DNA from 2 places in the Alkaliphilus metalliredigens QYMF genome. Region 2 is predicted to be linked to the other one. Evidence: riboswitches for the same ligand, from Rfam matches in the RefSeq annotation. Region 2 holds a riboswitch; the other holds the start of a gene.
The links. A riboswitch is a leader RNA that binds a small molecule or an ion and turns the genes downstream of it on or off. The one in region 2 is predicted to bind glycine.
Positions count from the first base shown of each region.

Region 1: another riboswitch for glycine. It lies ahead of AMET_RS17660 (GrdX family protein); the one in region 2 lies ahead of AMET_RS16695 (ACT domain-containing protein).

Region 1 is NC_009633.1:3,684,027-3,699,957, reverse strand. It holds gene AMET_RS17710 (pyridoxal-phosphate-dependent aminotransferase family protein) at 1-603, shown strand, start outside; gene AMET_RS17705 (D-2-hydroxyacid dehydrogenase) at 617-1,531, shown strand; gene AMET_RS17700 (DUF1015 domain-containing protein) at 1,600-2,847, shown strand; gene AMET_RS17695 (oxidoreductase) at 2,978-4,033, shown strand; gene AMET_RS17690 (YsnF/AvaK domain-containing protein) at 4,111-4,491, opposite strand; gene AMET_RS17685 (YsnF/AvaK domain-containing protein) at 4,503-4,979, opposite strand; gene AMET_RS17680 (hypothetical protein) at 5,233-6,315, shown strand; gene trmL (tRNA (uridine(34)/cytosine(34)/5-carboxymethylaminomethyluridine(34)-2'-O)-methyltransferase TrmL) at 6,483-6,956, shown strand; gene AMET_RS17670 (DegV family protein) at 7,125-7,976, shown strand; glycine riboswitch at 8,240-8,368, shown strand; glycine riboswitch at 8,372-8,447, shown strand; gene AMET_RS17660 (GrdX family protein) at 8,616-8,999, shown strand; gene trxB (thioredoxin-disulfide reductase) at 9,076-10,023, shown strand; gene trxA (thioredoxin TrxA) at 10,131-10,448, shown strand; gene AMET_RS17645 (glycine/sarcosine/betaine reductase component B subunit) at 10,515-11,801, shown strand; gene grdA (glycine/sarcosine/betaine reductase complex selenoprotein A) at 11,894-12,370, shown strand; gene grdB (glycine reductase complex selenoprotein B) at 12,424-13,734, shown strand; gene grdC (glycine/sarcosine/betaine reductase complex component C subunit beta) at 13,893-15,434, shown strand; gene grdD (glycine/sarcosine/betaine reductase complex component C subunit alpha) at 15,447-15,931, shown strand, end outside.
Region 2 is NC_009633.1:3,452,194-3,468,124, reverse strand. It holds gene ilvC (ketol-acid reductoisomerase) at 1-460, shown strand, start outside; gene ilvD (dihydroxy-acid dehydratase) at 496-2,154, shown strand; gene ilvB (biosynthetic-type acetolactate synthase large subunit) at 2,173-3,837, shown strand; gene AMET_RS16700 (PFL family protein) at 3,976-5,334, opposite strand; gene AMET_RS16695 (ACT domain-containing protein) at 5,355-5,624, opposite strand; glycine riboswitch at 5,800-5,890, opposite strand; gene gltB (glutamate synthase large subunit) at 6,447-10,940, shown strand; gene AMET_RS16685 (AEC family transporter) at 11,217-12,182, shown strand; gene tnpA (IS200/IS605 family transposase) at 12,392-12,793, shown strand; gene AMET_RS16675 (RNA-guided endonuclease TnpB family protein) at 12,790-13,911, shown strand; gene AMET_RS16670 (alanyl-tRNA editing protein) at 14,041-15,246, opposite strand; gene AMET_RS16665 (ammonium transporter) at 15,640-15,931, shown strand, end outside.

The DNA.
Region 1 (15,931 bases), 230 kb from region 2:
ATTTTTTGCCTTGATACAGTAAGTTCCTTGGCGGGAACAAAAATTCCCGTAGATGAATTAGGTGTGGATATTTGCATCGCATCAACACAAAAGTGTCTGGGACTCCCTCCAGGATTAGCGGTTTGTTCTTTCTCACAAAAGGCATTAGATGCTGCTCGGAAAGTGGAAAACAGAGGCTTGTATTTTGATCTCGTAGAACTATATGACTATATTCAAAAAAAGGATTATCAATATCCCTCCACTCCATCTATTTCTCATATGTATGCCTTAGATTATCAATTAACAAAAATTTTAGACGAAGGTCTAGACAAACGATTTGCTAGACATTTGGAAATGGCAAAATATGTTAGGGAATGGGCTGCGGAAAATTTTGCGTTATTACCAGAGGAAAAATATGCTTCTAACACCCTGACCACAATAAAGAATACCAAGGAAATCAGCATTAAGGATTTAAATGGTAAATTAGGTGAAAAGGGATATGCGATTTCAAATGGTTATGGTGATTTAAAGGATAAAACCTTCCGAATTGCCCATATGGCAGATACAACATTAGATGAAATCAAAGAATTATTAACAATAATTGATGAAATCATGAAAGAATAATGGAGGTGTTATCATGCCTAGAATATTAGTAAATGATAAAATAGATCAAAAGTCATTAGATGCAATTAGTGCAATGGGAATAGAATTAACCGTCGAAAATTATCCCGCTGATGAATTGAAGAAGCAAATAAAAGAATATGATGGTATTATTGTTCGCTCTGCCACAAAGGTGACTCAGGAAATAATTGATGAGGCCCTGGAAACAGGAAAGCTCAGGCTGATTATTCGAGCTGGCGTGGGTCTAGATAATATAGATGGTGCCTATGCAATGAAAAATGGGATAACTGTTAGAAATACCCCTGATGCCAGTAAAGTATCTGTAGCTGAGCTTACAATCGCTCATATGTTAATGATTGCACGAAAGCTACAACAATCTAATGTCACCATGCGTCAAGGAAAATGGTTGAAAAAAGAGTATAGAGGAGTTGAGATTGAAGGAAAAACCTTAGGATTAATAGGCTTTGGTCGAATTGCTAAAATAATTGCTCAAAGAGCTGCAGCCCTAGGAATGAAGGTTGTATATAATACAAGATCTGGAAAGGTACAGGGCTTCGATGAATTTAAATATTTATCAAAAGAAGATCTCATTCAATCAGCAGACTTTATTTCCCTACATGTGCCTCATTCTCAGGAAGCGGGAGCAGTCATAGCTAAAAAAGAATTTGATATGATGAAGGATGGTGTATATGTACTCAATTGTGCCAGAGGTGGTGTCATTTGTGAAGCATCCTTGCTAGAAGCACTAGACAGTGGGAAGGTGGCAGCTGCAGCTCTAGATGTATTTGAAGAGGAACCAGTGAAGAATGAAGCAATTTACCTGCATGAAAAAATATCACTTAGCCCTCATATTGGTGCTTCAACGGCAGAAGCCCAAGAAGGAGTTGGCAAAGAAATTGTTCAGATAATTAAAGAATTTTTTAAGATTTAAAATGCATATGCTTAGCAATACACATAAGACAAATAGACGAAGTAAATTTTCTTCAAGGAGATGATTAAATGGCAATTGTAAAGCCCTTTAAGGGAGTAAGACCCAATCCATCCGTAGCCCATAAAGTTGCAGCACTTCCCTATGATGTAATGAATAGAGAAGAGGCAAAGAAAATGGCCCAAGGAAATCCCCAGAGCTTTCTTCATGTAAGTCGAGCTGAAATTGATCTAGATGACGATGTCAGTCCCTATGGTGATGTGGTTTATCAGAAGGCTGCAGAAAATTTAAAGGATATGATGAAGCAGGGTGTTCTAATTCAAGATGAAGCACCAAAATATTATATATATAGACAAATCATGGATGGCAGAGGACAAACAGGACTTGTTGCATGTGCATCTATTGATGAATACTTAAATGATGTAATCAAGAAGCATGAATTTACTAGACCTGTTAAAGAAGTTGATCGAATTAATAATTTCGATTTTTGTAATGCCAATACAGAACCAGTATTCTTTGCGTACCGAGCACAAAAGGAAATTAATAAGATCATAAAAGCGTGGACTGATGGAAATGAGCCGGTGTATGATTTTACTTCGGAGGATGACATTGGTCATATTCTGTGGGTGGTAGATGACTTAGAGAAAATAGATGCCCTGGAGAAGCTCTTTAAGGATGTACCTTATCTTTATATTGCAGATGGACATCATAGAACAGCTTCAGCTGTAAAGGTTGGATTAAAAAGAAGAGAAGCGAACCCTGATTACACTGGAGACGAAGCCTATAACTTTATGATGACAGTGATCTTTCCAGATGATGAACTGCTAATTATGGACTATAACCGAGTGGTACAGGATTTAAATGGTCTCGAAACAGATGAATTTTTAGAAAAAGTGGCTAAGGCCTTCCATGTCCAGAAGTGGCAGGGAGAAGGACCCTATAAGCCTGAGGCAAGACATGACTTTGGGATGTACCTGGAAAATAAGTGGTATAAGCTGACAGCGAAGAATGAAGTCATTAATGAAGATGACGATACAGAGCGTTTAGATGTGAGTATCCTTCAGAAAAATTTACTGAATCCCCTACTGGGAATAGAAGACCCTCGTACCGATAAGCGAATTGACTTTGTGGGTGGCATTAGAGGTCTAAAAGAGCTTGAGAAAAGAGTGAAGCATGACATGAAGATTGCTTTTTCATTATATCCACCATCAATGGATGAGCTTTTTGCCATCGCAGATATTGGTCAGGTAATGCCTCCAAAATCTACTTGGTTTGAACCAAAGCTAAGAAGTGGTTTGTTTGTACATTTATTAGGATAGTTTAAAATCAATTATTTCTGTAAAACGCCTATCATTAGAACCATTGATGATAGGCGTTTTTGTGTTATACTCTATTTAAACCATAAGGAAAATATTTACTGGTATTTAAAAAGATGAGGGAGGAGAGTATATGAAGAAATTAAATGTAGGAATGATTGGATTTGGAATGTCTGGAAGAGTTTTTCATGGACCGATGATAACCAGTATGGATGAGTTCAATTTTAACAAAATTGTATGTAGTAGAGAAGCAACAGTGAAGGCAGCACGAGAAAGTTATCCTGAGGTACAGATCATTTCCGATGTGGATGAATTGATGGCAGATGACACAATCGATTTGATCATTGTGGCAACTCCTAATCTATCCCATTTTAAATTAGCCCAAAAGGCGTTGCTGGCTAATAAGCACGTGATTGTAGAGAAGCCCTTTACAGTGACCTCTGCAGAGGCTGATGAGTTGATTGAGTTGGCCAAGAAACAAGAAAAAATAGTAACCGTATACCAAAATAGAAGATGGGATAGTGATTTTCAAACAATAAAACAAGTGATTGAGAATGGACTATTGGGGAATATAGTGGAATACGAAGCTCACTTTGATCGATTTAGAAACTATATTAAAGCTGGATGGCGCGAAGAACAACTTCCAGGATCTGGGATGCTGTATGATTTGGGAAGTCATTTGATTGATCAAGCCCAATATTTGTTTGGATTACCCAAGGAAATCAGAGCAGACATTCGTGTCCAGAGAAAATGTGCTAAATGTGATGATAATTTTGAACTGGTTTTAGATTACGGTCAAGTGAAGGTAACTTTGAAATCGGGAATGTTAGTAAGGGAAGCATTGCCTCACTTTATTGTATTAGGAGATCAAGGATCATTTTTGAAATATGGTATGGATACACAGGAAGAGATGCTTAAAAAAGGTGAAACCCCAAAGACCATGGAGAATTGGGGAGCAGAGCCCGAAAGCATTTGGGGAACCATCAACACTGATGTAAATGGATTACATATAAAAGGCAAGATAGAGAGTTTAAATGGAGATTATAGAGGGTTTTATCATAATGTGTACAAGGCAATTATGGGAAAAGAAGAATTGATAGTGAAGCCAGAAGAAGCAAGAAATACAATTAAAATCATTGAACTGGCTATGAAAAGCAACAAGGAGAAAAGAACCATCGAATTTAAATGATCCTGATCACTCTACAGAATTATTGACACCCTCAAACTCGATGGTATTTCTATCTTATTTGAGGGTGTATTGTATGACTACGGAGTCTGTGTATCTTCTGTTTGGTTATGGATGAATTTGTCATCTCCAGTGGTTTTTACATGCAGTTTTTCTTTTTTTAGAGTTGTTTCAATTTGCTTCATCTCGTGAAACTGTTTGTTATCAATACTCACATTTTCTAAAATAACAGGATGTTTAGTGATTTCAATGTGTTCTTCACTGATGGGAATTCTGATTGTGTCAGCTTGGCTCTGTTCTTTACCATCGAAGACCTGCTTTTCAATTACAATCTCCTCTCTAACAACAGGAACAGTAACTGTTTTTTCCTCCGTTATCACCTCTTTATATATATGAACCTCTCCAGTTTTTACCTTATTTGTACATATATCTAATTTTTCTTCCCGGAGTTGTCGCTTGATATCGTCGAAGTCTAATGGAACCCCCTATCGTTTTCTTCATCTTCATCTTTTATTTTAGCATTACCCTCTTTATTGACATGGGCATCTTCTTTTTTCAGCGTTGCTTCTATATGTCTTGTATCTTCTACTTGGCGCTTATGGGCTTCAATTTCTCCCGTTATCACAGTGTGTTTATCTACTTGAACCTGGTCCTCACTGATGGGAATGTGAATCGTTTCTTCGTCAGTAATAGGAGAATCACTGGATTCATTATTGATTGAATGTCTTTCTATAATCACTTCTTCATGACTTACAGGCACATCAACTATCTTTTGTTCTTCAACAATTTCTTTACTAAGCTCCACCTCGCCTACTTGAACGCGGTTTTTAGAAATATCCAATTCTTCACGACGAAGACGAAGCGATTTGTCATCGACGTTTCGGGCTTTATCCTCTTCTTTTTCTATTTTGTCGTCATCACTTCCAAAAATTCCAAAAAATTTGCTCATAGTTACCTCCTGTAATGATCTTATTTTTTATTATCAGTTATATTTTGTGCTTTATATAGATTCAATATGCATAACTAATTTTGCTAATGAAGATGATGTTTACAGCTCCTGGTATAAAAAAGATCCTATTTAAAAATAATAAGGACTATTATACTTATGGCGTTTTTGTTTATAGACACTGATATTTCTACTTTAAACTAAACCGTAAGCGTAAACAATTAACGATTAGAGTTAAGGAAGGAGATCATGCTTAATGAGAAAAAGAGTAAAGGATATGATGTTTTTTGTGCTGATTTTATCACTAGTCCTTGCGACGTCGGGCTGCGCACCTGAAGAAGCAGGCGAGGAAAGAGGGGAAGTGAGAGAGGACACTTCATTTGCAGGGAGATATGTTGGGTATTCATGGCAGGGAGAAGTCACTGGGACTGCCTTTGAAGACACAGAACAGTTCGTAGAAACCATATTGGATCTCGATGAAAATGGCGTGATTCAAAATGCAAAAATGGTTTTTTTTGTCCAAAAAGAAGGGTTTTGGATCCCTCGGCAAAGTGGAAATGCCTATGTGGATGTAGACTTTTCAGTAGACCCTAAACCGGCAGTACCTGGTGAAGATTATGAACCAGGAGAATCAATGTTTACTATTTACACTGCAGACATGATGGCTTTCTACGCTGTTGCAGTAGATGAGCCAGGAGTCGTTGCAGTTGCAATGGTAGATCCCATTACAAGATACCAATTTGATAAAAAGTTTCCCCAAGATTTTGATTTTCAAATTCCAGTAAGTGAGTTGACAATCGGAAGTTCTGAGGTGGTGCCAACCATAAGAACTTCAGCTGGAGGACTCATGAAGCCCGATGAGTGGGAGACGCTATCAGATCAAACCATTTTTAACATTAACCCATGGTCTCATGTGGTGAACGATGTAGGTATATTACAAGGGGTCAACGAATCATCTTCCACACAAGCGTTTCTTGAAGCCCTAGGAGTTGAATTTGATGGCGAAGAACCACAACCAATGAATGTTGCCTATGGGTATTTTGGTATGGGTGGATGGGATGGTAATTATGGCGCCATTGAAGAATCTCTTAGAGGCCAGGATGCAACAGAAAAGACATCCTTAATAGATTGGTCCATTCCACGCTATGCCGGCGCAGTCAACGAAGAAAATATCTTTGGGGTTGATGTTGAATCAGGTGCAACACGTACAGTGCAGAACTCTATCGACGGTATTTCCGGTGCAACAACGCGAATGTCAAGAGAATCCACTTCGTATCAACGGGCATTGGTGGAAGCAGGTATCATTAATGAAGAAGACGTGATCGTAGGAAGATTCTAAAAACATAGGTTTCTAATTCTCTGTGAAAATGTCTCAAAATAAGTAGTAACTAGATAAACCAAGATATCGAAATAAAGTCTCCCTTTATGGTATAATGGTTTATCCTTATTTGAATTAGTGAAGTAAAGGTGTAGAGAAAAAGTTTGGAAGAATGGGAGGCAGTCGAATTGGCTTTACATGTTGTATTACTTGAACCAGAAATTCCCCAAAACACAGGAAATATTGCTAGAACCTGCGTTGCTACAGGAGCAACTCTTCATTTAATTGGTCCCATGGGTTTTTCAATAGATGAAAAACAGGTAAAAAGAGCAGGGCTAGATTATTGGGAGCTGTTAGATCTTAATTACTACGATCGTTATGCAGACTTTTTAGAGAAAAATAAGCACCCAAAGGTTTATTGTGCCACAACAAAGGCGCAAAAAAACCACAGTGAGGTTGCGTATCCTCAGGATGATACATATATCATGTTTGGAAAGGAAACAGCAGGGATCCCTAAAGAAATATTAAAAGACCATGAAGAGACATGCATTCGAATTCCCATGGTGGACATCGAACGGGCTCGTTCTTTAAATCTATCCAATGCAGTTTCAATTGTGGTCTATGAAGTATTACGACAATGGGGATATTCAAATATGAGGTAGTGTTATTGCTACGAAAAAGCATCAAAGTTGAGAGCGTTAAACAACTTTGATGCTTTTATTTTTATGAACTAAAGAATTTAGGTTATAAATAGTACAACAAGAAAATATTGTAAATTATATAGATAAGTTATACAATAAAATAAAAGCACCCCTATTAGGAGGTTGGCTATGAAAAAAATTCAAATCATCGCAGATAGTATGCTTGATATACCAAAGAATATAATGAAAGCATATAATATTAAAATAGCACCATTAAGGATTCATTTTGAGGGTGGGGAGTATCGGGATGGAGTAGACTTGAGTCCCCAGCTCTTTTATGAAAAACTATCAGAAGCAAAGGAATTACCGAAAACATCTCAAGTGTCACCAAATACATTTATACAAATGTTTAACGAAGCAATTCAGGAGGGATATGAAGTGATTTGTATTAATGGATCTTCTAGAGCCAGCGGAACCCATCAGTCAGCCATCATTGCGAAAAATGAAATTGACAGCCCGTTGATTGATGTCGTTGATACCATGGGATTAAGTATGGGGGGAGGATTGTTGGTCTATGAAGCTGCCAAAATGGTAGGGGCAGGAAAGGAAAGAAAAGAAATCGTTGAAACACTCCTTGCCTTAAGGGACCGAGTAGATCATATTTTCACAGTGGATACATTGGAATATTTAAAGATGGGTGGACGATTAAATCCGATGAAAGCAACCATTGGAACTATTTTAAGTGTAAAACCAATTCTAACCGTAACTGAGGGCCTAGTGGATTCATTAGATAAGGTAAGGGGAAGCAAAAGGGTTATGGGAAAAATGATTGAGTTAGCTAAAGAAAGAGGAGGAGATTTTCATGAGCAAACCATGGTTTTGGCCCATGCAAATAGACCCGATATTCTGGAAACTTTTAAGGCAAAAGTAATAGCGGAACTAAATCCAAAAGAAGTACTTACAGCTGAGATTGGTGGTACAGTAGGAACCCATGCTGGTCCTGGTACATTAGCTATTTTTTACTATAAAAAAGTGAAATAGAAGGTAGTTGAGATTTTTTGTATTTAAGGCAGAATAATTTGAATTTATCGTGACAATCAATTCACTATCAAATGACAAAAAATGCTTTACATTCTAGTATATAGTTGATATAATTTTAACGAGAAGAGCTACTCGTAAAGTTTACTAATCAGTAATACTATAGCAACAATAGTTACTACTAATAGGAAAAAGATAAATGATTAAAAAAATAGATATTCTGCACTTCTATAATAAATGATAATAAAAAAAATATCGAAATCTGGAAGAAGAATGTGGGAGAGATTCGATCAAGGCCTAAGAAACCATAGGTAATGATTGGACGCCGAAGGAAGAAGCTAGAGAAATTGCCCTTTTCTAGTGAAAATCTCAGGCAAAAGGACCGTATTTGGACAGAACTCTGGAAAGCGATTTTTCACCGAAGGAGCAACTCCTCATACATTGAGGAAGAATCTCTCAGGTACAAAAACAGAGATGACTTTTGGCAACGGGCTGTTGACATAAGTTTCTCTGTTTTTGTTTTGCCATTTTCGTGTATAGTCAATCTTTGGAAAGGCAATAAATTAAAGAGTAATACTAGATGATTAGAATAAATTACAGTGGAAATACATAGGTCACATTGTATGAGAGGGGACGTTAAAGTTGAAGGCTATCATTGTCACCAATAATCCTAGAGTAAAGGAAAAGTATAGTCAGATTTATCAAGTGGTGTTTGAAGAAGGAAGCGTCTTAGATGTGTTAAGACAGGTCCGGGATTATATTCATCGAGGACATGAACTACTAACCCACCCATTATCAGGAAGCGTTAAGCCTAATGAGTCACCCTATAAAAGTGTCTTAGTCTCTACAATGGCTGAAACAGTAGAACTAAACTCAGTTAGAATCATAGAAGGAAGCATGGAAACCGCACAGAAATTGATTAATATGAAAACGATTCCGCGTTGGAGTGAAAAAGTACTCCAAGATTTTCAAGTGATAGACTGTTCATTGATTGACAGTGGCATTGAAAGTATGACACAATTTTAATGATGTTAAATTAACTGGTTCTAAAAGCAAGACAAAAAGGACTAAATAAATTAAAAGAAGTTAAGGAGTGGAAAACATGGAAAATGTTTATGATGTTGTAATTATTGGAGGGGGTCCTGCGGGACTATCAGCTGGGCTTTATGCAGCAAGAGGAAAAATGACTACTTTAATTCTAGAAAAAGAAAAGACCGGTGGCCAAATTGCCACAACTGAAGAAGTGGCGAACTACCCTGGTTCAATTACAGATGCCACAGGTCCCGCATTAGTTGCCAGAATGGTTGAGCAATGTAATGAATTTGGAGCAAAAATTGAAAAGGACACAATTAAAGAAGTTAAGTTAGAGGGAAAAATTAAGATTTTAGTAGGAGAAAAGAATACATATCATGCAAAGTCTATTATTGTAGCTCCAGGAGCCAGTCCAAGACTTTTAGGTGTACCAGGAGAAAAAGAGTTAACAGGTAAAGGGGTATCTTATTGTGCCACCTGCGATGGCGATTTCTTCACAGATTTTGAGGTGTTTGTCATTGGTGGAGGAGACTCTGCGGTTGAAGAAGCAATGTTTATTACAAAATTTGCCCGTAAGGTAACCATTGTTCATAGAAGAGAAGAACTTAGGGCAGCTAAGTCTATTCAAGAAAAAGCATTTAAGCACCCTAAAATTGATTTTATTTGGAATACAACAATCAAAGAAATTAAAGGTGATGGGTTAGTTGAATCAGTTGTATTTGAAAACCTAAAAACTGGGGAAATTACAGAGCATCATGCAGATGAAGAAGATGGCACATTTGGTATTTTTATGTTTGTGGGATATATTCCCCAAACCGACTTGTTTAAAGGTATGTTAGACATGGATCGTACAGGTTACATCGTGACAGATGATAATATGAAGACCAATGTCCCAGGGGTATTTGGAGCAGGGGACTGTCGGGTCAAGTCATTAAGACAGGTTGTAACTGCAGTATCAGATGGGGCCATTGCAGCTGTACAAGCAGAAAAATATATTGAAAATAATTTCGAAGAGTAAAGCTTGATTCGTAATTAGGTGAAATTAAAAATCAAATTAATGTCTCCTTTGTACTTCTGGTTTAGAGGAGATAGATAAAATGAATGCGATGTTAAGGAGGTGAAAAGATGCTAGCAGTGGATAAAGAAACTTTTGAACAAGAAGTGTTAAAGGCAGAAGGATATGTTTTGGTTGATTTTTGGAGTGACGGATGCGAACCATGCAAGGCTTTAATGCCTGATGTTGAAGCATTAGAGGCACAGTATGGAGACAAAGTGAAATTTGTTAAGCTAAACACAACTCAAGCCAGAAGATTGGCAATAAAAGAAAAGGTACTTGGACTGCCAACAATTTCCATGTATAAAGATGGAGTTAAGGTGGAAGAAGTAACTAAGGATGCAGCAAACAAGGAAAATATTGAGGCAATGATTACAAAAAGCTTATAAGGCTCTACTGGCCTATGGCATGAACGTTCAAACTATAGGCCTGATCAATAAAGGGAGGTGAAGATTGTGCGCTTAGAATTAGGTAAGATTTTCATCAAAGATGTACAGTTTGGTAACGCATCGAAAGTGGAAAATGGCGTGCTGTATGTCAATAAGGATGAAATGATAAAAGAAATTGGCGGAGATGAACACATCAAGAGCATTGAAATTGGGTTAGCACATCCGGGTGAGGAAATTAGAATTACACCTGTTAAAGATGTCATTGAACCAAGAGTTAAGGTGGAAGGTCCCGGTGGTATTTTCCCAGGGATACTAAGTAAAGTTGAGACTGTTGGAACTGGACGCACACATGCTTTGAAGAATGTAGCTGTTGTGACTGCTGGTAGCATTGTTGGATTCCAAGAAGGTATTATTGACATGACGGGTCCAGGAGCAGAATACACACCATTTTCACAAAACCATAACATTGTTGTTGTTTGTGAACCGGTAGATGGTTTAAAGCAATACGATCATGAAGCGGCTGTGAGAATGATTGGACTAAAGTCAGCTCAATACTTAGGTGAGCTAGCAAGAAGTCTTCAACCAGATGAAGTACAAGTATATGAAACACAACCAATCTTTGAATCAGTTAAGAAGTATCCTGACTTACCTAAAGTGGGTTATGTATACATGCTTCAAACCCAAGGACTTTTACATGACACCTACGTATATGGTGTAGACGCTAAGAAAATTGTGCCAACACTGTTGTATCCAACAGAAATCATGGATGGTGCAATTATCAGTGGAAACTGTGTATCTGCTTGTGATAAAAACCCAACCTATGTCCATCAAAACAATGGAATCATTGAAGAACTTTATGAAAAGCATGGTAAAGAGATCAATTTCGTGGGTGTTATCATCACCAATGAAAATGTTTACCTGGCTGACAAAGAAAGATCTTCAAATTGGACTGCCAAATTATGCAAATATTTAGGGCTAGATGGTGCCGTCGTTTCACAGGAAGGCTTTGGAAATCCTGATACAGATTTAATTATGAACTGCAAGAAAATTGAAGCAGAGGGAATTGACACAGTTATCGTAACTGATGAATATGCGGGACGAGATGGTGCATCTCAATCATTAGCAGATGCAGATCCAGTGGCTAATGCGGTTGTAACCAATGGAAATGCAAATGAAGTGATTGTTTTACCACCAATGAAAAAAATAATCGGAAGCACACAATATGTTGATGTGATTGCCGGTGGATTTGATGGAAGCTTAAGAGCAGATGGTAGTATCGAAGTAGAAATCCAAGCAATTACTGGAGCCACCAATGAAACAGGATACGTAAAGCTGTCTTCAAAGGGATACTAGTAGAAAAATTACTAATATTTGTCAGCAGATAAACGTTTGCAATTAATCGAAATATCTAAAAATAAAATTTCAAAACGAAAGGATGGTACTTAATGAGTTTATTTGATGGAAAAAAAGTCATCATAATTGGTGATAGAGATGGAATTCCTGGTCCAGCTATGGAAGAATGTCTAAAGGGTACAGGGGCGGAAGTTGTCTACTCTTCTACAGAGTGTTTTGTCTGAACCGCTGCAGGTGCTATGGACCTAGAGAATCAAAAGAGAGTAATGGATCTAACTGAAAAGCATAATGCTGAAAATGTAGTTGTTATTTTAGGAGCAGCAGAAGCAGAGGCTGCAGGATTAGCAGCTGAAACAGTTACCAATGGAGATCCAACTTTCGCAGGGCCATTAGCAGGAGTCCAGTTAGGACTAAGAGTTTATCATGCAGTAGAGCCTCAATTTAAAGATGCAGTAAATGCTGAAGTATATGAAGATCAAATCGGCATGATGGAAATGGTGCTTGAGGTTGATGCCATCATTGAAGAGATGAGCAATATCAGAAATGAATTTGGTAAATTTAAAGACTAAGAGATCCTTTTATAAAAATAAATATTTTCCCAAAAATAGAGAGGGGGGAAAGCATGAGCAAAAAGAGAGTTGTTCATTATATTAATCAATTCTTCGCCGGGATTGGTGGAGAAGAAAAAGCGGACATAAAGCCAGAAGTAAGAGAAGGTATTGTAGGACCAGGAATGGCTTTAGAGAGCGCATTAAAAGATGAAATAGAAATAGTTGCAACGATTATTTGCGGTGATTCCTATTTTAACGAAAACGTAGAAGAAGCAAAGGCTGAAGTCATAAAGATGGTAAAGCAGTATAAGCCTGATCTATTTATTGCAGGCCCTGCTTTTAACGCCGGACGCTATGGTGTTGCATGCGGAACCATTGCTAAGGAAGTAAATGATCAGTTAGGAATCCCTGTATTAACAGGAATGTACCCAGAAAACCCAGGTGCAGATATGTATAAAAAGAGTGTTTACATTATAGAAACTGGTAATTCTGCGGCAACAATGAGAAAAGCCATTCCAGCTATGGCCGCTCTTGCCCTTAAGATGTTAAAAGGAGAATCAATTGGTTCTCCAGAAGACGATAAATATATTTCCCGAGGAATCAGGAAGAATTACTTCGCCGAAGAGAGAGGCGCTAAGCGTGCAGTTGATATGCTGATGAAGAAGTTAAATAAAGAAGACTTCGTAACGGAATATCCAATGCCAGACTTTGATCGCGTAGAGCCAAATCCAGCAGTGAAGGACTTAAGTACTGCGAAGATCGCATTGGTTACATCTGGCGGTATTGTACCAAAGCATAACCCAGATAGGATTGAATCTTCTAGTGCATCTAAATATGGAAAATATGATATTTCACAGTTTAAGGATTTAACGGAAGCAGATCATGAAACCGCTCATGGTGGCTATGATCCTACCTATGCCAATACAGATCCTGATCGTGTTTTACCAGTAGATGTATTAAGAGACTTAGAAACAGAGGGCATCATTGGCAAATTACACAAGTACTTTTACACAACAGTGGGTAATGGGACTTCAGTTGGAAGCTCTAAACTCTTTGCAGCTGAATTTGCAAAGGAATTAGTGGCTGATGGTGTGACCGCCGTTATCCTCACATCTACGTGAGGCACCTGTACACGTTGCGGTGCAACGATGGTGAAAGAGATTGAAAGAGCAGGAATTCCTGTAGTACACATGTGTACAATTGTACCCATTTCCTTAACGGTTGGAGCGAATCGAATTGTACCCACAATTGCAATTCCACATCCATTAGGAAATCCAGCATTAGATGAAAAAGATGAAAAGAGCTTACGAAAAAAATTAGTTGTAAAAGCCCTAAAGGCCTTAACAACTGAAGTTGATGGTCAAACAGTATTTGAAGATTAATGAACCCATCAATATGACTAGATAAATGAAAGACATAAATAGATGGGTGATTAGGGTCACCCATCTATTTAAATATTATGCCGAAGAACAAAAATGATGATAACTGATTCATTAAAAAAATGATTGATTCGCAAGAAAATTCTTTGGAGGTGGCTATGATGTCCTACGCAGTAATGAAGGGTGCCGGTTACATTCTTGTACATGCACCTGATATGGTAATTCACAGTGGAACGACACAGATTGGTGAAAAACTTGGAAATCCAGAATCAGAGTATTTAAAAAAGCTTCCTAATCATTTAAGGAGCTATGAAAAAGTAGTGGCTTATCCGCCAAACCAAGTATATATAGGGAATATGAAACCCGAAGAGCTACGGGGTTATGAGATGCCATGGCATACCCATGAAGTTGAAAGTGCAGATCGTTTTGGTAAAGTAGGAGAAATCATGCCCCAGGACGAGTTTATTGGTTTCTTAAAGGCTGTTGATGTTTTTGATCTTGTTAAATTAAATAAAGAATTCACCAAAGAAGTAAGGGGAAAGCTTGAAAAACATCCTTTAATGACAGAAGCGTTGATCGCTAAAATTAAAGAAGGTGAAGAGCAAGAGGATATTGATCAATTCATTAACAATCATCATGCAGAGGCAATTTATCAGGATCACAAGATTGTGGGATGCGTCAAGCGAGCCCATGAAACGGATTCTAATTTAAATGCTCATATTATGTTTGAAAACTTAGTTGCAAAAGCTTCAGGTGCATTATCATTCATGAATCTAATTGCTAAAAATGACATTGATGTGACATCAATTGAGTATGTCATTGAATGCTCAGAAGAGGCTTGCGGCGATATGAATCAAAGAGGTGGCGGGAACTTTGCTAAGGCAATCGCTGAGGTTGTTGGCGCTGTTAATGCAACTGGATCTGATACAAGAGCATTTTGTGCTGCACCAGCCCATGCCATGATCCAAGCGGCAGCTTTAGTTAAGGGTGGCGTGTATGAAAATGTTGTGGTTGTCGCCGGTGGCGCAACTGCTAAGTTAGGCATGAATGGGAAAGATCATGTTAAAAAAGAAATGCCAATCCTGGAAGATGTATTAGGTGGATTTGCAGTATTGGTGAGTAAAAACGACGGTGTGAATCCGATTATCAGAACTGATTTAATTGGAAGACATACAGTAGGAACAGGTTCTTCACCACAGGCAGTCATCACTTCTCTAATCACTGCACCCTTAGATAAGGGTGGTCTAAAGATTACAGATGTTGATAGATACTCAGTGGAAATGCAAAATCCAGATATCACAAAGCCTGCTGGAGCAGGAGATGTACCTGAAGCTAACTATAAGATGATTGCTGCATTAGGCGTAAAAAGAGGCGATTTAGAAAGAGCAGAAGTGGCTACATTTGCTAAAAATCATGGTATGCCTGGATGGGCGCCAACCCAAGGACATATTCCTTCTGGAGTACCTTACCTAGGGCATGCACGTGAAGCTTTCTTAAATGATGAAATCAAAAGAGCTATGATTGTTGGGAAGGGAAGTCTATTCCTAGCTAGAATGACAAATCAATTTGATGGCGTATCCTTTATACTAGAAAAGAACGATGGCCTAACAGAAGAAAAGCCACAAGGGATTTCTGAGGATGAAGTAAAATCTATGATAGGTGAAGCCATGAAGGATTTTGCGTCACACTTATTAGGTAAATAAGGGGTGAACTCAATGACTGAAAATAAAGCAGTAAAAAAAATGATTGGTAATGTCTTTAACGACATTGCAGATGCAATGCAAACAGGACAATTTGGAAAAAAGGCTCGCATTGGACTAACGACATTAGGAAGCGAGCATGGTGTTGAGACGCTGATTCAAGGTGCCGAAATGGCAGCACAAATGTGTTCTGATTATGAGGTTATCTTAATCGGACCCAAAAATGATACGAAATTTCAAACAATCGAAGTAAATGAAGAAGAAATGATGCATAAAACCATGGAGAAGCTACTAGAAGATGGCACAATTGATGCCTGCGTGACGATGCATTATAACTTTCCAATAGGGGTAGCCACAGTAGGCAAGGTGTTCACTCCTGGAAAGGGAAAAGAAATGTATCTGGCAACAACAACAGGAACAACCTCTACCCATAGAGTAGAGAGTATGGTGAAAAATGCCCTTCGTGGAATCATAGTCGCTAAGGCTTGTGGGATTGAAAA
Region 2 (15,931 bases):
AACAACATTTAAAGAAGAAACTGAAACTGATTTGTTTGGTGAGCAAGCGGTACTCTGTGGTGGGGTTACTGAACTGATGAAGGTTGGATTTGAAGTATTGGTTGAAGCGGGCTATGAGCCTGAAAGTGCATACTTCGAGTGCGTTCATGAAATGAAGCTGATCATTGATATGGTGGTAGAGGGTGGTTTGGGCAATATGCGACAATCCATTAGTGACACAGCAGAATATGGAGACTACTCTGTTGGAAAGCGAATCATTACTGATGAAACAAAGAAGGAAATGAAGAAGGTACTTCACGAAGTTCAGGATGGCACATTTGCAAGGAACTGGATTTTAGAGAATAAGGCCAATCGACCAGCCTTCACTGCAAGAAGAAGAATGGAGCAAAGTCACCAAGTTGAAGTAGTCGGTAAAGAATTGAGAGATATGATGAGCTGGAGTAAGCAATCCAAAAAATAGATGACATCATTTTAGGCAGCGAAGGAGTGAAGGATATGAAAACCAATGGAGCAAGGGAAGGCATTGAACGTGCACCCCATCGATCCTTATTTAAAGCAATGGGATACACAGATGAAGAAATAAGAGCACCTCTCATTGGTGTGATTAACTCACAAAATGAAATTATACCAGGACATATATATTTAGACAAGATTGCAGATGCTGTTAAGGCTGGGGTAAGATTAAGGGGAGGAACCCCGGCTGAAGTGTCGACGATTGGTGTCTGTGATGGGATTGCCATGGGCCATGTGGGGATGAAGTATTCCTTGGCCTCTCGGGAATTAATTGCTGACTCAATTGAAACAGTGGCAATTGCCCATGGATTTGATGCCTTAGTCATGATTCCCAATTGTGATAAGGTGGTACCGGGAATGCTGATGGCTGCGGCTAGGGTCAATATTCCAACAGTGGTTATCAGTGGAGGGCCAATGATGGCAGGAAAGGTACAGGGCAAGTCCGTTAGCCTTTCCAATGTCTTTGAAGCTGTTGGAGCTGTCAAAGCAGGGAAAATGACAGAGGATGAGCTCTATGAATATGAGGAAAAGGCTTGTCCCAGCTGTGGCTCCTGTGCAGGGATGTATACTGCCAATAGTATGAATTGCTTAACCGAGGCATTAGGAATGGGGCTACCTGGAAATGGAACCATACCAGCAGTCTACGCTGAGCGGATCAGATTAGCTAAAAAAGCAGGGATGGAAGTGATGGCACTTTTAGAGAAAAATATTCGCCCTCAAGATATTATGACGGAGAAAGCATTTGAAAATGCATTAACTGTGGACATGGCACTGGGGTGTAGCACCAACAGTATGCTACATCTACCAGCTATTGCACATGAGGCTGGGGTGGTGTTAAATCTTGAAGCAGCCAATTTAATCAGTGAAAGAACACCTAACCTATGTAAATTAGCTCCTGCGGGACAGCATCACATAGAAGACCTATACTTTGCAGGAGGGGTTCAGGCAGTCATAAAGGAGCTTGCTAAAAAAGACTTAATCCAGCTGGACTTATTAACTGTAACAGGAAAAACCGTGGCAGAAAATATTTCACAAGCACAAAACCTTAATGATGAAGTCATCAGAACTGTTGAGAATCCATATAATGAAACCGGAGGTATTGCAGTATTAAAGGGGAATTTAGCACCGGATGGTTGTGTGGTAAAACGTTCGGCTGTTGCAAAAGAAATGCTGACCCATAAAGGTCCTGCCAGGGTATTTGAGTCTGAAGAAGAGGTAATTGCAGGAATTTTAGGAGGAGAAATTAAGCCTGGTGATGTAGTAGTGATCCGTTATGAAGGTCCTAAAGGGGGACCAGGGATGAGAGAAATGCTTGCACCGACATCAACATTAGCAGGAATGGGATTAGACAAAAGTGTTGCACTGATTACTGATGGGCGATTTAGTGGTGCTACCAGAGGGGCTTCCATTGGTCATGTGTCACCAGAAGCGGCAGAGGGTGGTCCTATTGGCTTGGTAGAGGAGGGAGATTTCATTTCCTTCGATATTACAAAGGGAAAGATTGAACTATTGGTCAGTGAAGAAGAGCTGACAAAACGAAAACAACGGTGGCAGACCCCAGAGCCGAAGATTAAAAAGGGTTATTTAGCTAGATATGCAAGATTAGTGACTTCAGCCAGTACCGGGGCTATATTGAGATAACATAAGGAGGCGGGTAATATGCAACGAACAGGTGGTGAAATCATAGCAGAATGTTTGATAGAGCAAGGTGTTGACACTGTATTTGGTTATCCAGGAGGTGCAATACTCAATATCTACGATGCCCTATATAAATATCAGGATCAGATCAATCATTATTTGACGGCCCATGAACAGGGAGCAGCCCATGCAGCTGATGGTTATGCCAGAGCCACTGGAAAAGTGGGGGTATGCCTTGCTACATCAGGACCTGGAGCTACTAATTTGGTAACAGGCATTGCCACAGCCTATATGGATTCCGTTCCTATGGTGGCCATCACCGCCAATGTACCCTTGGCCTTACTGGGGAGAGATAGCTTTCAGGAAGTCGATATTGTTGGTATTACCATGCCCATTACAAAGCATAATTATATTGTTAAGGATATCAATGAATTAGCGTCTACCCTTAGAAAGGCTTTTTATATTGCCCAGGAAGGAAGGCCAGGACCGGTATTGGTGGATGTGCCTAAGGATATCACAGCGCAAGTGGCTGAGTATATCTATGAGGCTCCCCGACCAATCGAGACCGTGTCAGCACCTATACCAGAGGAAGATTTATTAAGTGCAATTCAAATGATTAAGACAGCTAAAAGACCCCTCATCTATATGGGGGGTGGCGTTGTCCGCTCTGGAGCTGCGGAAGCATTTAAAGACTTTGTTGATAAAGTGCAAGCTCCGGTGGCTTCTACCATGATGGGCTTAGGGGGATTTCCCTCTACCCATGAGCTTTTCACAGGTCTATTGGGAATGCATGGCACCAAGGCCTCAAACATGGCTGCCACAGAATGCGATTTGATTATTGCAGTTGGGGCTCGATTCAGTGATAGGGCCATTGGAAAGGTGGAAGGCTTTGCTCCAGGGGCAAAAATATTACAGATTGATATTGATCCTGCTGAGGTCAATAAAAATATTCGAACTCATTATTCAATTATTGGAACCATTACGGAGGTATTAAAAGATTTAAACCCTCGGCTAGAAAAACAAGAGAGAAAAGAATGGACTGAGAAAATTAAGGCTTGGCAAAGGGATTATCCCCTGACCTATGAAAAAAACACAACCCTAAAACCTCAATTTGTCATTGAAAAAGTGAAAGAATTGGCAGCGGAGGATGCGGTTATTACTACGGAGGTTGGGCAAAACCAAATTTGGACAGCACTATTTTACAAGTTTACACAACCACGCTCCTTTATTACCTCTGGGGGACTGGGAACAATGGGCTTTGGCTTGGGAGCCTGTATTGGTGCGCAGATCGGATTGCCTGAGCGACAATTATTTAATATAGCTGGAGACGGTTGCTTTTATATGAATTGCAATGAGCTAGCCACTGCAGTACACTATAATTTACCCATTAGAGTCATTGTGCTTAACAATCATGTACTAGGCATGGTAAGGCAATGGCAGGGAATGTTTTATGGAAAACGGTTTTCTAATACAACTTTAGATCGAAAAACAGATATTGTTAAACTTGCAGAGGCCTATGGGGCCACAGGATTTAATATTACCAAAAATGAAGAGGTAGAGGATGTCTTGAAAAAAGCCATGGCAATCAAGGGACCAGTGGTCATCAACTGTGAAATTGATCGAGATGAACTGGTATTACCCATGGTTCCACCGGGGGCTGATATCAAGGATTTGATTATGGAGTAAAGGATTGTCTTTAGTTACTTTATTTGAGATGTCTTAATCCATAAATAAAGAAGAGAAACCTGGTTTGATGTAGGTTTCTCGTTCTTTTATTTTGGTGCTTTTATTGTGAGTTGACTGTATGGTAGAAATTAAGCTGAATTAATTTTTAAAACTGTGGATAGGCGCTGGAATTCTACCTCCTCGATTAATAAAATCTGCGCTTGAAAACTTGCTGACAGCCATGATTGGAGCCCTTCCTAATAATCCTCCAAATACAGCTTCGTCCCCAAGGACTTTACCATGTACAGGGATGATTCTAACGGCGGTGGTCTTATTATTGACCACACCAATGGCAGCCTCATCAGCTATAATTCCAGAGATAGTCGATGCAGGGGTATCTCCAGGAATTGCAATCATATCTAGACCAACAGAGCATACGCATGTCATGGCTTCTAATTTTTCTAGGTTTAATGAACCTGCTTTTATTGCATTGATCATTCCCTCATCTTCACTTACTGGAATGAAAGCACCGCTTAAACCACCCACATGTGAGGATGCCATGACACCACCTTTTTTTACGGCATCATTGAGGAGGGCTAGAGCAGCAGTTGTTCCATGGCAGCCACAACTTTCAAGACCCATTTCCTCTAAAATTCGTGCCACACTATCACCAACTGCAGGAGTAGGAGCTAGGGACAGATCTACTATTCCAAAGGGTACGCCAAGTCTAGTGGAAGCTTCATTGGCTACAAGTTGACCAATACGTGTGATTTTGAAAGCTGTCTTTTTAATTGCTTCAGCTATCACATCGAAGCTTTCTCCTTTTAAATTTTCAATGGATGATTTGATAACCCCAGGACCACTTACGCCAACATTGATAACACATTCGCCTTCACCGACACCGTGAAAAGCACCAGCCATGAAAGGGTTATCTTCTACGGCATTGGCAAAAACCACAAGTTTTGCACATCCTAAGCTATCTTGATCCCTTGTTAAATAAGCTGTTCTCTTGATAATTTCTCCCATATCTCTAACCGCATCCATATTAATGCCGGATTTTGTACAACCAATATTGACAGATGAGCAAACTCTTTCTGTAGTAGCCAATGCTTCGGGAATTGAGTCAATTAGTATTTTATCTCCCTTGGTATACCCTTTTTGTACAAGGGCTGAAAAACCACCAATGAAGTTGATACCAACAGCTTTTGCTGCTTGATCCAAGGTTTTAGCAAATTCCACATAATCATGATCACCACAAGATTGTGCAATATGAGCAATTGGCGTGATGGATATCCTTTTATTAATAATTGGAATGCCATATTCTGTTTCAATCATATCTCCAACATTGACTAAATTTTCAGCAAGTCTTGTGATTTTATCATAGATTTTAGTTCTAGACTTTTTACCATCGCTACTACAACAATCTAAAAGTGATATCCCCATTGTAATTGTTCTAATATCAAGCTTTTCTTTTTCAATCATATTAATTGTTTCCATTATGTTCTGTGAATTGATCATATTGTTCATCTCCTTGTGTATTAAATAACATGCATTGAATTAAATATAGCTTCTTGTTGAATTCTAACTGACACACCTATTGTATGAGCGGAATCTTGTAGCTTTTCTTTTAATTCTTTGAATTCAATGTTCATTTCTTGTAAATCTACAAGCATTACCATTGTAAAGGTATCTTGCAAAAGTGTTTGGTTTATATCTAAAATATTAACGCTACTTTTTTGAAGTACAGAAGAAATGCCATAAATAATGCCTATTTTGTCCTTTCCGATAACGGTTATAAATGCTTTCATTTTAATAACCTCCCCTTCCTTTGATTAAGTATAAGTGGTGGATCACATTGCAAAAAATACAAAGAGACTAAACTGAATAATTTAGTCTCTGGAGAATAAAGATTTTATGTTTTAATAGTAAACCGCCACTGGAGCTGCAAAAAAAGCAACATAAATAATGACTTATTCATTAAAACAAAAATCCCCTGTCCTTTTACCTGAGAGTTTGACCAAAATACATGGCTTTCCCCTTCGGTGCTCCTATGAGTCTCTCCAGAGGCTCGTCCAATAACGGTTTAATATCTTATCCCATTATCTTCATCCAATTCTATGAAATTATTTAAATATGATTCTAACACAAGATGATGGTATAAAGCAATTAAAAATTTAATAAATCTCATTTTAAATGAGCAGAAGAGCATTAAATAAAGAAAAAAAGGTGTCACCACAAGAATATTAGGTTATGAAATAGGAAAAATGAAATCTGTCATCTAGGAAAAAAAAGATGCTGATGATTTTTAGATTGAAAATATAGATGAGCTTATATGAATTATAATTCATGCAAACAGTATAAATATACACTTTAGTTGGACTTGATCGAATGGCAACGTTTTCATTGAATTAGCTGGAGTTTAATCTAATTTATATTAAAAAATCACAAAAAAATCACAAAAAAATATTGAATGCAATGAATAATTATGATAGAATATTACTTAAACCAAATTGAAAGAAAATTTAGAAAAATGAATTAGTTAATATAATTTAATTCAATTACTAGTCTTTATATGAAGATAAGAGAGTGAGTGAGTGAATTAATACTATCTACTAAGGAGGAAAACATAAATGAAAAGATTTGAATTACCTGAAAAACAAGGATTGTATGATCCTAGTATGGAAAAAGATAGCTGTGGACTTGGGTTTATTGCACATATAAAAGGGCATCAAAACCATGAAATTTTAAAACAAGGACTACAAATATTAAAGAGTCTCAAGCATAGAGGTGCAGTAGGAGCAGATGCCACCACTGGTGACGGATCGGGTATTTTGATTCAGATTCCCCAGGATTTTTTTAAGGAAGAGGTTGAAGCATTGAATATAGACTTACCTGATCCTGGAGACTATGCTGTGGGTATGATTTTTTTACCTAGAGATCCAAATGCCAGACTCTTTTGCGAAGGCGTGATTGAAAGAGTCATCAGAGAGGAAAAGCAAAACCTGTTGGGCTGGAGGGAAGTACCCATAGATGAGGCTGGATGTGGTGAATCTGCAAAGGCAACTAGACCTGTGGTGGCACAGTTTTTCCTTGCTCGAAAAGGGCAAAGCAAAGCCCTGTTTGAACAGAAGCTCTTAGTTGTACGAAAACGAGCGCAACAAGAGGTGAGGAGTGCCCAGAAGCCCTATACAGATCATTTTTATGTATGCTCTCTTTGTAGTAAAACCATCATATATAAAGGACAAATACTAGGGTATAAGCTTGAGGAATTTTATGTAGATTTATTAGATGAAAGGGTAATAACTGCCATTGCACTTGTTCATGAAAGATATAGTACCAACACATTTCCCTCATGGAAACTGGCACAGCCATTTCGCTACCTTGCCCAAAATGGAGAGATTAACACCATAAGAGGGAATATAAACTGGATGAATGCAAGGGAGGGTGTCATGCATTCTGAAAGTTTTGGAGATGATTTCAAGAAGATATTACCAATCATCGAGCCTGGTGGTAGTGACTCGGCATCAATCGATAATGTATTAGAGCTATTGGTGAAGAATGATCACGCAATCGAAGATGCAATGATGATGCTCATCCCTGAAGCATGGCAAAAAGGCATTAAAATGCCACAGGAAAAAAGAGACTTCTATGAGTACCATGCAAGGGTAATGGAACCCTGGGATGGTCCTGCAACCATAACCTTTACTGATGGCGTCAATGTAGGGGTAACGGTAGATCGAAATGGATTGAGACCGGCTCGTTATCTAACAACAAAGGATGATCTGATTATTATGGCATCCGAAATAGGGGTGGTAGATGTCCCGGTGGAAATGGTGTTGAAAAAGGGATGCCTAAAACCGGGAAAAATATTACTAGTAAATACAAAGGAAGGACGAATTGTTTCAAACGATGAAATTAAATCAACGGCCATGAATAAACACCCCTTTGGAGAATGGGTATCACGAAATCGCATGACTCTTAAGGATATAGAGCAACCCTATGAACCAAAGAAAATGAATTATGAAACCCTGCATAAAAACCACTTGGTCTTTGGATTTACAGAGGAAGAACTAAAAAAAGTCATTGCTCATATGGCTGAGCATGGGAAAGAGCCCATTGGTTCAATGGGTGTGGATACACCTTTGGCTATTTTGTCAGAGAAGCCTCAATTATTATTTAACTACTTCAAACAAAAATTTGCCCAGGTAACCAATCCACCGATTGATCCGATACGTGAAGAATCGGTTATGTCCCTCATTCAGTTTATTGGAAAATATGGGAGGCTATTAGACAAAATTGAGACAGATACCGATAATAAATATATTAAGCTGGCACATCCTATTTTAACAAATTCCCAGATAGAGAATATACGTGGACTTAATACTGAAGATTTTAGAGCCATTACCATACCAACTGTTTTTCAAGCAGATCATGAGGATAATGGATTAAAGGAAGCATTAGATTATTTATGTAAGCGTGCAGAGGAAAATGTTAAACTCGGATATAATATTATTGTTTTAAGTGATCGAAATATAGATATGTACAATGCACCTATTCCTAGTTTATTAGCCCTGGGAGCGGTACATCATCATTTAGTTAGAAAGAAGCTTAGAACCTCTGTTGATATTATGATAGAAGCAGGTGATGCACGGGATGCAATGCATATGGCACTGTTGCTAGGATTTGGTGCCAAGGCTGTGAACCCATACATGGCATTTGAAACCATTGCATATATGGTGGAAAATAAGAAAAGTGTGAAGGGTGTTAAAAATACTGAAGAAGCCTTTGGTCACTATATTGAAGCAATTTGCTCAGGACTTTTAAAGATCATTTCAAAGATGGGTATTTCAACACTACAAAGCTACAGTGGGGCTCAGATATTTGAAGCAATTGGAATCAAACAAGATGTGATTGATCAATACTTTACTGATACACCGGCAGTGCTTTCTGGTATCGGATTAGGTGGTATCGTAAAGGAAGTGTTGATAAGACAAGAGAGTGCTTATCAGCAACTTCAGCAACTAGATGTCGGGGGAGAAATCCAGTGGAACCCGAAGGGGGAATATCATACATTTAGTCCAAAGGTCGTCAGTAATCTGAGAAAAGCATGTGTAGAAAATAATAGAGAGACCTATAACCTATACGCAGATCAAGTTAATGGGCAAGATGTAAACATAACCACACTTCGAGGGCTATTGAAATTCAAGGAAAGAAAAAGTGTGTCAATAGAAGAGGTCGAGTCAGTAGAAGAGATTCTAAAACGATTTAGAATCTCTGGGATGTCTTTTGGTTCATTAAGTACGGAAGCCCATGAGACCTTGGCTATTGGCGCCAATCGAGTAGGAGTAACAAGCAATTGTGGCGAAGGAGGAGAGGATCCAAGTAGATACAAACTGGGATTTGATGGAGAAAATATGACAAGTGAAGTGAAACAGGTTGCTTCGGGTAGATTTGGTGTCACAGCAAATTATCTAGCCCATTGTCATGAAATAGAGATAAAAATGGCACAAGGAGCGAAACCAGGTGAAGGAGGTCATTTGCCCGGGGATAAGGTGACCCCAGAAATTGCAAAGGTACGCCACTCGGCACCAGGAATTGACTTGATTTCTCCACCACCCCATCATGATATTTACTCAATTGAAGATCTTGCACAATTGATTTTTGACTTGAAAAACGTCAATCCACAAGCGACAGTTGGAGTGAAATTAGTTGCTCAAACTGGAGTTGGAACCGTTGCGGCAGGGGTTGCGAAGGCTTTTGCAGATTTCGTGTTGATTAGTGGACATGATGGAGGTAGTGGGGCATCACCAATCAGCTCTATGAAGTATGTCGGACTGCCTTGGGAATTAGGCATTGCTGAAGCCCAGCAGACATTGTTGTTAAACAACCTAAGAAGTAGAATCACACTACAGGTAGATGGCAAGATGAAAACAGGACGAGATGTGGTGATTGCCACTTTATTGGGAGCTGAAGAATATGGTTTTGCTACGACACCCTTGATTGCTCTAGGATGCAAAATGTGTAGACAGTGTCATTTAAACAAATGTCCTGTAGGCATTGCCACCCAAGAAATAGATTTGCGGGAAGGTTTTATAGGTGAACCTGATCATTTAATTAATTATTTAACATTTGTGGCAATGGAAATTCGTGAAATTATGGCGGAAATAGGATTTAAAACCATAGATGAAATGGTTGGAAGGGTAGATGTGTTAGAACAAAAACAAACTGATCAAAAGAAATTGAAGAACCTTGATTTATCTTCTATTTTATATAGACCAGAGCTACCTTCCCGTATTGTGGGTAAACGAGTGATCAGTCAAAAACATAAAATTATAAATGTCTTAGATAAAAAGCTAATCGAGGACGCAAAAGATTCCTTGGAAAATGGAGAGAGAACCCAGCATGTCTTAGAAATAAGAAATACAGATCGAGCCTTTGGTACAATGATTAGCGGTGAAATTGCCAAGGCCTATGGAGATGCTGGACTTCCTGATGATACCATCAGCGTTCGTCTGGAGGGTTCAGCTGGACAAAGTTTTGGTGCTTTTGCAGCCAAGGGTTTAACCCTGACACTTGAGGGCGATGCAAATGACTATTTAGGGAAAGGACTCTCCGGGGGGAAAATTATTGTTGTCCCTCCTCGAAAAGCAACATTTGATCCTAGTAAAAATATCATTGCAGGGAATACACTGCTTTATGGAGCCACCTCTGGTGAAGTCTATATTGCGGGTGGTGCTGCACAACGGTTTGGTGTTCGAAACAGTGGTGCAGTGGCAGTGGTAGAAGGGATTGGGGACCATGGATGTGAGTATATGACTGGAGGAGTTGTCCTTGTTCTTGGTCCAATCGGCAAAAACTTCGGAGCTGGTATGAGTGGGGGGATTGCATATATTCTGGATGAAAAGAATAAATACAGTGATAATTACAATCGAGAAATGGTTGATGTTGAGCCATTGATAAACGCACAGGATATTCAAAGAGTCAAAGATTTAATCAACCTGCATCTTCAATATACAGGCAGTGTACAGGCTAAGAGGATACTAGATAATTGGAATTTCTATGTGAGTAAGTTTATACGGGTATGCTCTCCGCTTTATCAGAAGCAGTTGGAGAATATCGGTTAGGGAGTAAATAATCATAAGAAAAATAAACATATGTAGCACACAGGATTGAGAGCTCATAGGACTGGTAAATCACAGGATTATGAGCTTTTCCTGATGTCTAGGAAATTATGTTTTTAAATTTCATGTGAATATTGAAAGATATTATCTCGCAATAGATCACTAGGTTCGTAAAGATGAATGATGCAATTTTCTCAAATGTGGTTTGCCAAAAAGCAGAATCCGGGGTATAATTTTGTTTATGACTATTGAAACTGAGAAAGGAATAGGTACAAATCTATGAATGTATTTTTATTTATACTAACTAATAATATTACGCCCATCCTTGTGTTAATTACACTTGGCTATCTGATGAACAAAAAGTTTGATTTGAATATACAAACATTAACAAAATTCAATTTTTACATTTTTGTCCCGGCCTTTACTTTTGTAAATTTGTATACGACAAAAATCCCTGTTGAAATGATCAAAGTGGTGGTTACTGCTGTTTTGATTATGGGTATCAATATGTCAGTTGCTTCATTGACCTCAAAAATACGTGGCTATGATGAAGGACTAAAAAATGCATTTACCAATTCGGCAATATTCTTTAATGCAGGCAATATAGGTATTCCTTTGATCACATTGGTATTTAGTAGTGTCCCCTTTGTCATAAACGGTCAAACACCTTATTTAGAGCTGGCATTGACTGCACAGATTATGATGTTAGTTGTGCAAAATATCACTGCCAACACCATTGGCTTTTTAAATGCTGGCCGTGCCAATACCGATTGGAAAAAATCCCTGGGGAAGGTTTTAGGAATGCCAACCATTTATGCAGTACCTTTGGCATTGATTTTAAAAACAATACCCTATGATATGACACAGGTAGCTATTTGGCCTGCCCTAGATTATGCTAGAAATGCTTTGGTACCAACATCGCTGCTTACATTAGGAGTGCAGCTTTCAAGGACAGCCTTTGAGTTCAAAAACAAAGAGGTATATTTGTCTGTGATCATCAGACTCTTGGGAGGACCTATTTTGGCCCTGATTTTTATTTATTTGTTTGGCATGAATGGCATCATTGCTCAGGTTGTTATGATTTCATCAGCCCTACCCACGGCGGTGAACACGGCATTAATTGCGGTTGAATATGATAATTATCCTGATTTTGCTTCCCAGGCAGTGATGACATCTACATTGTTTAGTTCCGTGAGTCTTGTATTTGTGATTTACATGGCAAGAATGATCTTCCCAATGGCATAAGTATATTAAAACTTCAGTTAAAATTGAAGCCCCCACTGGTTTATTAACATCCAGTAGGGGCTTCTTCAATAAGGATTATTTTAACTTAATACAACAAGAAGTCCCCTATCCTCTATAGGTGGGGGATGAATTGTTGTCCCTTGAGAAACGACCTAATATATGGTATAATATACATAATCAGTCATATACCATATAAAGAAGGTGTACTCATGGAATTAGATAATAATAATCACTCGGTATTCTTGATGTACTATCATCTTGTTTTGGTGGTAAAGTACAGACGCAGGGTAATTGATCACCCTATTTCTGAAGAACTCAAAGCCATATTTGTCAAAATTGCGTCAAATTATAATATTACCTTACAGGAATGGAACCGAGACATAGATCATATACATATTTTGTTCAAGGCACATCCTAATTCACAACTATCAAAATTCATCAATGCATATAAAAGTGCAAGTTCAAGACTAGTGAAAAAAGAGTTTCCTGCCATAAGAGAAAAGTTATGGAAGGAATATTTTTGGGCCAGGAGTTTTTGCCTACTGACCACTGGGGGCGTATCGGTAGAGGTGATAAAAGCATATATCGAAAGCCAAGGTGAAAAGTCATGAATAAAGCCTATAAATATCGAATCATTCCAAACAGAGAGCAAGAAGAACTCATCAAAAAGACCTTCGGATGTGTTCGATTTGTCTACAATCAAATGCTTTCAAATCGAAAAGAAATATATGAAGAGTATAAACATGACAAGCTAGCATTGAAACAAGAAAAATATCTAACCCCTGCCAACTATAAGGGTGAATTTCCATGGCTAAAGGAAGTAGATAGCCTGGCACTTGCCAACGCTCAGCTCAATCTAAATACAGCTTATGGTAATTTCTTTAGAGATCACTCAATTGGATTCCCAAAATTCAAGAGCAAACATAGAGATAAAAAAAGCTATACCACCAATAATCAAAAAGGAACCATTAGACTGATGGATAACAGTCATATTCGGGTGCCTAAATTAAAGGACATAAAAATAAAGATGCACAGACAATTACCTGAAAATTCAGTGATTAAGTCTGCTACCATTAGTCAAACAGCTATAGGCAAATATTATATATCCATACTTGTGGAGTTTGATATACAAACAGATTTAGTCATGGCAACTAAGGAAACAACCCTAGGGTTAGACTACTCTTCGAAAGAACTATATGTAGATAATGAAGGAGACAGAGGCAACTATCCTAGATATTATCGCCAAGCGGAAGAAAAACTTCAAAAAGAACAAAGAAAGCTATCTAAACGTAAAAAAGGTAGCCAAAATAGAGAAAAGCAACGTCAAAAAGTAGCTAAACTTCATGAAAAAGTAGCAAATCAAAGAAAAGACTTCTTACACAAGAAATCAAGGCAGATAGCCAATGCCTATGATGTAGTGGTGATAGAAGATCTAAATATGCGAAGCATGGCACAGGGACTGAAGCTTGCTAAGTCAACTAATGATAATGGATTTGGTATGCTAAAAACATTTTTAGAGTACAAGCTCAAGGAACAGGGAAAACAACTTGTGGTCATTGACAAATGGTATCCCTCTAGTAAGCTTTGTCGATTCTGCAATCGGGTCAATAAAGAATTGACTCTTTCGGAGCGTGTTTGGACTTGTTTCTGTGGAGAAGTAATCGAGAGAGATATAAACGCTGCAATCAATATAAGGAATGAAGGATGTAGAATAATAGGCGTAGCCTAGAATAGATGAAGAAACCGTTGGGCAGACGGGGTTAGCTTGGTAATTATATCAGCATGAGCTGATATGTCCCAAGAAGCCCCCACCTCTAAGTGTTAGCGTAGGTGGTGGGAGTATGTCACGTAAAAGACACTATAAAACTTGTTTTACTTGACGATAGGCATATTCAATTGCTGAATCCAGATTTCCTTTGTTTTTGCCGCCCCCTTGGGCCGATAGATCACTGCCACCGCCCTTGCCATCAACTAAAGTGATTGCATCCCGTAAAAGGGTTTTCATACTAATGGTTGTTAATTCCTCTGAGCGCATAAATAGGAGCTGGGCTTTGTCCTCTGACTTAATGCCGAATAAGACAATTACTCTGGGGAATGAGACTAGTTTTGAAGCCAACGAATTGATTTGCTTCATTTCAGCGTTGTTGAATATTGATTTAATAATTTTGTTATCTCCAACACTTTCAGCCGATGTGAATATGTCCTTGACTTCATAATCCGTAACCTGTGCCTGCAAGGATCTGCGATCAGCATTGGATTGACGGAGCTCTTCTAGGAGTTGATTTGTTCTCTCTAATAATGTGTTTTCGTTACAAGATAAAAACTGCGCTGTTTTTTTGATTGTTTCATGCTTAAAAGCATAGTCCCTAATGGCCCTTGAACCGCATAAAAATTCAATCCGAGTACCACCCTTATATTTTTCCCATTTGGTGATTTTCATGAGCTGGACTTCAAGTGTTGAATGGGGATGTGTCCCACAGCAGGGGGTGGCATCGATTCCTTCAATTTGAACGATTCGGATTTGACCTGTTGTTTGAGGGGGCATTTTTCTCAGTGGGAGCTTCTTTAACTCAGTGTAGGTGGGGAATAAACCTTGTACCTTTCTTGAATCAAGAATCGATTGATTCACAGCTTTTTCTGCCTCAAGGATACCTGTTTCATTCATTGCTTTATCGATGTCAATGGTACAATAGTGCTCACTGAGATGAAAGCCAACCGTAACACCGTTAAATAGCTCAAATATAGATGCCGATAAGAGATGCTGGCCAAGATGCTGTTGCATGTGGTCATATCTTCGATTCCAGTCAATTGAACATGTAACCCTTTTAAGCTTATTGGGCTTTTTTTCTAATACATGATAAATGGTCTCCTGGGTTTCATCCTCATATACAAAGATGACAGGAATTGAATCAATTGTACCGGTATCACTAGGTTGTCCACCACCCTCTGGGTAGAAATAGGTCTCATCAAGGACCACATGATACTGACCTTCTTTTTCAACTGTATTTATGATTGAGGTGGTAAATTCCTTTTCATATAGGTTTTCATAATATTTCTTTTGCAAAATCAAGTCACTCCTTCATAATTCATTATTCATTATTCATATTCTACACCATATTATCATTTGAGTAAAATACATTGAATTTGAGACTGAGCTGAATATAAAATATTTGAAATTTTCAAAAAAGTCATTGCAAAAATATAAGTTTTGTATTATACTACTATTTATATTTAAAAAACCAATATATTGGAGTAGGCAATGGCGTCTACAATCGAAGGGATTACTATCCTTTTGGTTGTCGGCGCTTTTTTTATTTTCACAAGAAGTCATGTACAGCTGGCAGGACTTCAAAGTAAAAAAGGGTAGTTATACTTTAAATTAACGAGATGTTGACATGGTAAGTAAGAAGATTTTTAGTAACAAAAAAAATGAAAAAGATAAGAGGGGGAGATGAGTATGGATTATTCAATTGCAATCAATACGGTATGGGTTTTAGTGGCAACGGCCTTGGTGTTTTTTATGCAAGCAGGCTTCGCTATGGTAGAAACAGGGTTTACAAGATCGAAGAATGCTGGGAACATTATTATGAAAAATTTGATGGACTTTTCAATAGGCTCCTTTGTCTTTTGGTTAATAGGCTTCGGTATCATGTTTGGTAGAGGTACTGGAGGGTTCATGGGTGAAATCAATTTACTTTCTAGTGGTTCCTTTGAGCATTTAGGATTAGATATTCCTAAAGAAGCTTTCT